Regions from separate parts of the Paenibacillus woosongensis genome, predicted to be linked through region 2. Evidence: riboswitches for the same ligand, from Rfam matches in the RefSeq annotation. Region 2 holds a riboswitch; the other holds the start of a gene.
What was found. A riboswitch is a leader RNA that binds a small molecule or an ion and turns the genes downstream of it on or off. The one in region 2 is predicted to bind ZMP and ZTP.
Positions count from the first base shown of each region.

Region 1: it holds a riboswitch for ZMP and ZTP, as region 2 does, so the genes downstream of both, QNH46_RS07525 (DJ-1/PfpI family protein) here and QNH46_RS22445 (TIGR01440 family protein) in region 2, are expected to answer to the same signal.

Region 1 is NZ_CP126084.1:1,708,920-1,712,326, forward strand. It holds gene QNH46_RS07510 (MarR family winged helix-turn-helix transcriptional regulator) at 1-407, opposite strand, end outside; gene QNH46_RS07515 (DUF4269 domain-containing protein) at 544-1,077, opposite strand; partial or broken gene QNH46_RS07520 (VOC family protein) at 1,117-1,344, shown strand; gene QNH46_RS07525 (DJ-1/PfpI family protein) at 1,427-1,999, opposite strand; ZMP/ZTP riboswitch at 2,057-2,139, opposite strand; gene QNH46_RS07530 (ferritin-like domain-containing protein) at 2,279-2,713, shown strand; gene QNH46_RS07535 (exosporium protein C) at 2,819-3,244, shown strand.
Region 2 is NZ_CP126084.1:4,870,298-4,873,704, forward strand. It holds gene QNH46_RS22440 (serine hydroxymethyltransferase) at 1-768, opposite strand, end outside; gene QNH46_RS22445 (TIGR01440 family protein) at 824-1,411, opposite strand; ZMP/ZTP riboswitch at 1,539-1,621, opposite strand; gene QNH46_RS22450 (low molecular weight protein arginine phosphatase) at 1,685-2,269, opposite strand; gene QNH46_RS22455 (manganese efflux pump MntP) at 2,319-2,879, opposite strand; gene QNH46_RS22460 (DUF72 domain-containing protein) at 2,981-3,407, opposite strand, start outside.

The DNA.
Region 1 (3,407 bases), 2.1 Mb from region 2:
TGAATCCGCGTCAACATGCCGGTTAATGCACGGAGCTCCTCCGGGCTGAACCCCTGCAGCATTTGATCGACAAAACAACGTTTTTCCGCGCTGCAGCTCAGAATTTGCTCCCGGCCTTCATTGGTCAGGCTGACAAAGGTCTCCCGATGGTCGGAAGGGTTTCTCCGTCTGGCCACCATTCCCTGGGACTCCAGCTGCTTCAAATGACGGGTGATGGCCGCATTGTCGATATTGACCGATTTCTGCAGTGTGGACTGCGTCATCTCGTCCGTCTCAAACAATTGATGCAGCAGCTCATATCGAGACAAGCTCATATTGGTGTTGCGCTCAAACTTTGGGCCAAACTGATTGCAAAGTTCTCTTAGCAGAAATAAAACGCGTTCTTGATCCGAAACGGAGCAACTCATGTAATGACCTCCTAGGTGCTATAACCCATGGTCCTGCCTTGGTGTTGGATATACATGCTATCATTCATTGAGGGGTCAATGATTGACTCCTCAATGAATGTATTACAAAACAGCAAGAAATGCAATAGGATATTTTTTAGCGGATGATCCCTAATGCCCTTCCGTAGGTTAAAAGCTCTTTGTAAGGGTTGCCATCCAGGCCAAGAACCTGAGCGAATGCCGGTTCCGTCTTCATGCCTTGTTCTTTTAAGCGGATGACAGCTGCTCTGTAGTGGGGATTTTCAGTGAGAAGGTGGTGTTCCACAATCATATGAAGATAGGCGTTTTGCTGTTCTACCGGTTTCGCCTGCCCGAATAGTTCGAATTCAAAGCCCCCAAAGCGAAAGTTGGCCATAATCGTCGGAATATGACTAACGGTCAATTCGTGGAGGACAAATCCGGACAAATGGCCGTACAGAAGCTGGACCTCTTCTTTGAAAATATCAGGCTCATGAACTTCCATGATCATATCCAAATCCGAATGGCGTACATCAATGGAAATAGGGATCGTTCCGCATAAAACGGGATTGTATTTAGCCATATCGTTAATAATGCTCAGTTCATTTATGGCCTTATAGGCTTGACGCTGAACAGGGGTGCCAAACTGCAAATAGCTTATCGTCTTAAAGATGTGGAATTCCTACTTGCTTGAGATGAATGGAATGACAATTCTAGCCTCATTCTTCACAATAAAGAGTTCGTTGCCAAGATGTCACCGGTCCTGAATCTGGGTGCGCCGTCCTTAATGTTCTTCACGGCGAATCTCGATGAATTGCACAAAGACTTGATCAGTAAAAATATCAAGGTCGGAGAGATCGTAAATATGCCTAGCGGCCGAGTGTTCAACTTTGCGGATGATGAAGACAATGACTTTGCTGTCATGGAGAAGAGCAAGTGACCTGCTGTAGATGGACTGAGAAGTACATGGTGTCCATACGGCGGCGGCTTACAGCAGTGGAAGTGATCCGCCGCCGCATGCTTCAAAATGGCGAATTGTAGTAGGGGTAATGCATTTGCTCTTGAATTTCCCGGGCAATCTCTTTGCCCGTAAGTGATTCCACTAAGTATAACCCCAAGTCGATGGAAGCCGATACTCCGCCGCCTGTAAATATGTTTCCGTCCCTGATGAAACGTTCCTTCACGACTTCAGCGCAGTAAGGAGCCAACAGCTCGTAAGCGGAGGGATTGGTAGTTGCTCTTTTGCCTTCCAGAAACCCTGCTGCCCCTAAAATCAAAGCCCCCGTACAAACAGACACTTTATATTCTACCTCCCGCGCGGTTTGAATCCATGCAATAAACTCGGAATCATACCTAAGCTGCCTTGTGGAAAAGCCTCCAGGGATAAAGATTAAATCATACCCCGACAGGTCTGGGGATACATGTTCAATTTTGAGGGTTAATCCCCGGTCATCTGTGATCTCTTCTTTGCTGGCACAAAAATCCCATTGCACATTGTCCATGGCGTTTAGAATTCTCATTCGGGTTACAGCATCATAGAAGCCAACCAAATCAAGCGAAGTCATCTGGTCAAACAAAATGAAAGCCATTTTCATAAATCAACACCTGACCTTTCGCATGAAATAAAAAAAAGCATCTGGTCACTAAACCAAATACTTTGCCCAGGCGTACGGCTAATATGAACATATGTGCTCCCTCGTGGTTATCCACGTTCACGCCAGTCACACATACATTTATTACCTACTACATTTATATCAAGTATTCCTGTATTTTACAATTGTTTTTGCTTCAACTTCGATGATCCCGAAAAAATACACCATCGCCTAATGTACAGCATATGTTAAGTCAGAATACTGTGGAAGGGTGGTTGGAACATGTATTACACGAATTATTACCGAAAGGATACCGGACTAGTTGCAGACATTGCACGAGCAATTAATGGAGAATACTCCGCTATTGCATGTTATGAGCAGCTGGCAGGGATGGCTCCGAATGAGGAGGAACGGAACAAAATTCTGGAGATCCGTAATGATGAGATTAGGCATTTTCAAACCTTCTCCCAGATATATACTTCGTTAACGGGCAGGCAGCCTACACCTCACGTTAATGAAAAATGCCCCTCAGAATATACTGCCGGACTCCACTTTGCATTCAAAGACGAACAAAACACGGTGGATTTTTACTTGGATATCGCAGACAAAACTACTGATCCCAATATTAAAGAGCGCTTCAAACGCGCATCGGCCGATGAACAAAATCATGCGGTATGGTTTCTTTACTTCATTACATCAGGATATAAACCGCGTTGATGAGGCGCGGTCTTTTTTTTGTGAATATCAAAGTTATATGATTGTCCAATCATTCTCTCTATCTCTTACATATCTTGAAGTATCAAAAAAAAGGAGTTGATATTTTTGGTACGTATTCTTGATAAAGCAGCCGTACAGCCGCGTCGCAGATTCAACCCGGCTAAAGCGTTTACGATTCGGCGTTCCCCGGCAAAATCGGGCATAGCAGCGATTGCAATTCGGATTCCAGTAAATTCTCAACCAAACCGGGTAGATTTGGTCGTATCCGTTGGTGTCAGAGGAGTTATAGGCATTGGGCAGATTCGGTTTAGAATTTTCCGCGATGGAAAAGAAATTTACAACACACAGCAAGGTATCGAATCTGCGGGCTCAGAACAAAATTATGTAGTTACCTTCCAGGCTGAAGATAGAAATGTAAGAGCGGGGACCCATAGTTACACAGTCACAGCAGAAAACCTTACTGCAAAAACAAGAGTGGATGTTGTAGGACCTATATCGTTTAGCGGGTTAGCTGTTAAAACCAGGAACTAACGGTGGTAGTTCTTGTTTTCAACATAAAGCGACTGGCATTGAACAGTCTCCTTATCCTTAAGGGCATAATACAAGCGAGGGACATTTGTCCCTCGCTTCGTCAATACATCTCCGATTAATTTTCAATTCCTGTAATATTCAAATTTTCAAGGACAATAATCCC
Region 2 (3,407 bases):
GCCTTGTGTTCCCGGGAATACTGCTTTATCGATCGCCGCTGCCCAAGGCTTGCGGCAGAGGATCATGCCGCCGCGCGGACCGCGAAGCGTCTTGTGCGTCGTTGTTGTCACAAAATGCGCATGAGGAACCGGATTCGGATGAAGACCAGCAGCAACCAGGCCCGCGATATGAGCCATGTCTACCATAAAGAGCGCGCCAACATCATTGGCAATGGAAGCCAGTTTCTCGAAGTCAATAATGCGCGGATAAGCGCTGGCTCCAGCTACGATCAGGCGAGGGCGGTGTTTGAAAGCCGCTTTGCGCACTTCATCATAATCGATAAGGAACGTATCTTCCTGTACGCCGTAAGCTACAAAGTTATAAAGCAGACCAGAGGCATTAACCGGGCTTCCGTGCGTCAAGTGTCCGCCATGGGCCAGGTTCATGCCCAGAACCGTATCCCCAGGGTTGAGCGCAGCCAGATACACCGCAAGGTTCGCTTGGGCGCCGGAGTGAGGCTGAACGTTGGCATGCTCTGCTCCAAACAATTCCTTGGCGCGGTCACGGGCGATGTCCTCTACGATATCCACGTGTTCGCAGCCGCCATAATAGCGTTTGCCTGGATATCCTTCCGCGTATTTGTTCGTCAGCACGGAACCCATCGCTTCGATCACCGCTTCGCTGACAATGTTCTCGGAAGCAATCAGTTCGATGTTGTTCCGTTGGCGCTTAAGCTCCAGATTCATCGCTTCCAGTACTGCAGGGTCTTGTTTTTTCAATTGATCCATTGTCCAAAATCCTCCTTATGTTAAAAATAATAAATTTGTGAAGACACTCCAAACATCAATCGCACAGATGCGAATCCTGCACCTCCGGCAGCTGATAGACCGCCCGTTCCCCGCCGATCAATTTCGGCCGCGTCCAGGCTGCGGTCACCCTGGCCTGCCCGATATACCGCCGCGCTGGGCGATAAGGAACAGCCACGCGCTTTAGATGCATGCCGATCAGCGTCTCGCCGACATCCAGGCCGGCATGAGCCTGAACGCTTTCTGCCAGGCAGGGCTGCTTCAGCTGGCGATATGCCGCAGCTGCCATGGAGCCGCCTGCCTTCGGCACAGGCACAGCCGCAACTTCAGTTAAACCCAGCCGCTCCAGCACAGAACGCTCCATGACCAGTGCCCGGTTCAAATGCTCGCAGCATTGAAAGGCTAGCTCAAAGCCATGCTTGCTCTGTACTTCAGCAAATCCGGCATACAATTCAGCGGCTATATTCTCTGCGCCAGCCGTACCGATCCGCTGGCCCGCCACCTCGCTTGTACTAGCTCCGATGACGACCAGATGCCCGGATCCGAGGGAAGCTGCGGAGACCAGTTCTTCCAGCACCTCGGCCGCTTGCTCGCGAAGCGATTGCTCCGTTCGTTCTCTATCCATTATCGTATCCACCCTTCATAGACAGCTTGCCTATATTATACCTAATAATAATGAGGGATAGGGACGGCGGCGGAGCAGCGAATTGTCTGAAATGACGAAAAAGAGCATGACGCAGCAGATGCGTCGTGCTCTTTGCCCAGGCGACCGGCCGTATATTCCGATGCTCCATTGTGGTTTGATCCACTATCGTCGCCAGTTACATCGGATCCATTTCCATTCCACTTAAGAATAAAACATGCGCGTCACAATTGCAACCCGCTTTTTGCCTTTTCATTAACGTAAACGCTCTCTCTCGAGCTTCGCAATGAGCTTCTCCAGGGCGGTACTGATTTCTTGGGCCGTAAGGTCATAATCCTCACGGCTGCCTCCGAATGGATCGGAAATGTCGTACCGCGGCATCCGCTGCAGCAGCTCGCGAATCCGCTGCTCCTTAGCCTCATCCAAAGCTTGACCCAGCGCGCGGCTCAGTTCAAGATCAGCGATCAACCGGCTAAGCTCGGCCTGCTCAGCCAGAACAATCTCATCATCCTCGACATATTCCTTCAACGTATAAATTTTATCCGCCTTCTCCGGGAAGGCGGTTATCGCCTGCTGCTTATGCCCCGCAGTCAGCGTAAGTATTAGATCGGCCCACTCGATCAATTCGGCATGAAGCGGGGTTGATGTGATCTGGTCATGGACTCCCCAATCCTTCAGCACGCCTTCGGCATGCCGGGAGATCGGCAGACCCGCCACCGCGGCCACGCCCGCCGAAGCAACCTCCGCATCGATTCCCCGCTCCCGCGCCAGCTTGCGGAATATTCCTTCCGCCATCGGACTGCGGCAAGTATTGCCGGTGCATACAAACAATATTCGCAAGCCTGTTCACCTCCAGCTAATATCTGGTTGTATCTTATGTGACATTGTATCAAAAGATGAAAATTAGTCCAAACGCAAGCAAAATGGCGCCGCCTGCAGCTTCCCCATATTCCCCCAGCCGGCTTCCTACACCCCGGCCGAGCAGCAGACCCAGGATCGACATGATCCCGCCGAACACGGCAAAAGCAATGACCGTCAGCAGCAGGTCGCTATGGAACATGCCCAGGGATACACCTACGGAAAAGGAGTCCACGCTTACGCTTAGCGAAAACAGCAATATTCCAAAAAATGAACGGTAATTCACGATCCGCTCATTGCCGCCAAAAAGCGAGTTCCATATCATATGCCCCCCTAGGAGCACAAGCAAGCTGCCGGATACGTACTTGGACAGCCCTCCCAGCAATTCCCCCACATATTGTCCGGCAACGACGCCCAGCAGCGGCATCAAAAAATGGAACAAAGCAACCAGCAAGCTGATCCGGAATATTTCCATGCTCCTTACGCCGCGCATACCTATACCGATTCCCAGGGAAAAGGCGTCCATTCCCAAAGCTGCGGCCATTAAAGCTATCGTTAACAATTCACCCAGCCGCTCGTATACTACAGCCATAACGCCACACTCCCATGTCCGAGGATGGTTTTGTACAACCATATGCGAACATGGGAGGACTCATGACAAGCTTTTGGCCGGTGCCTGCAGCCTATCCCCAGCTACTCACCAAATAAATCAAGCTGGGAAGGCGGCAGCTCCGCCGGCTCCATCCCGAGAATTTCCATCATCTCCCGGGCGTTCGAAGCCGCATCACCACCGGAGTTATTATTAAAAATCATGCAGATTTCCTTCGCCCCCCGCGACTCCAACACGCGAAGCTTATCCCGCCATTCCGTCAATTCCTCTCGATTATAGCGGTACAAATAACGGATCTCCCTCCAATTGGGCGCACCGCTTTGCGTCCAGCCGGCGGCATTCCTGCCGTGGAGCCGGACGATCGTCAGCCGCTCGTCCGTTGGCTCAAGCACCGTAGGCACCGAGCCCAGGCCTACTTGAGGCTCGTCGCAGACGATATGAATCCAGCCTTCCTCACGCATAAAGTCCAGCGTCCGCTCGCGCATCCCCTCGGCAAACCAGCTCTGGTGC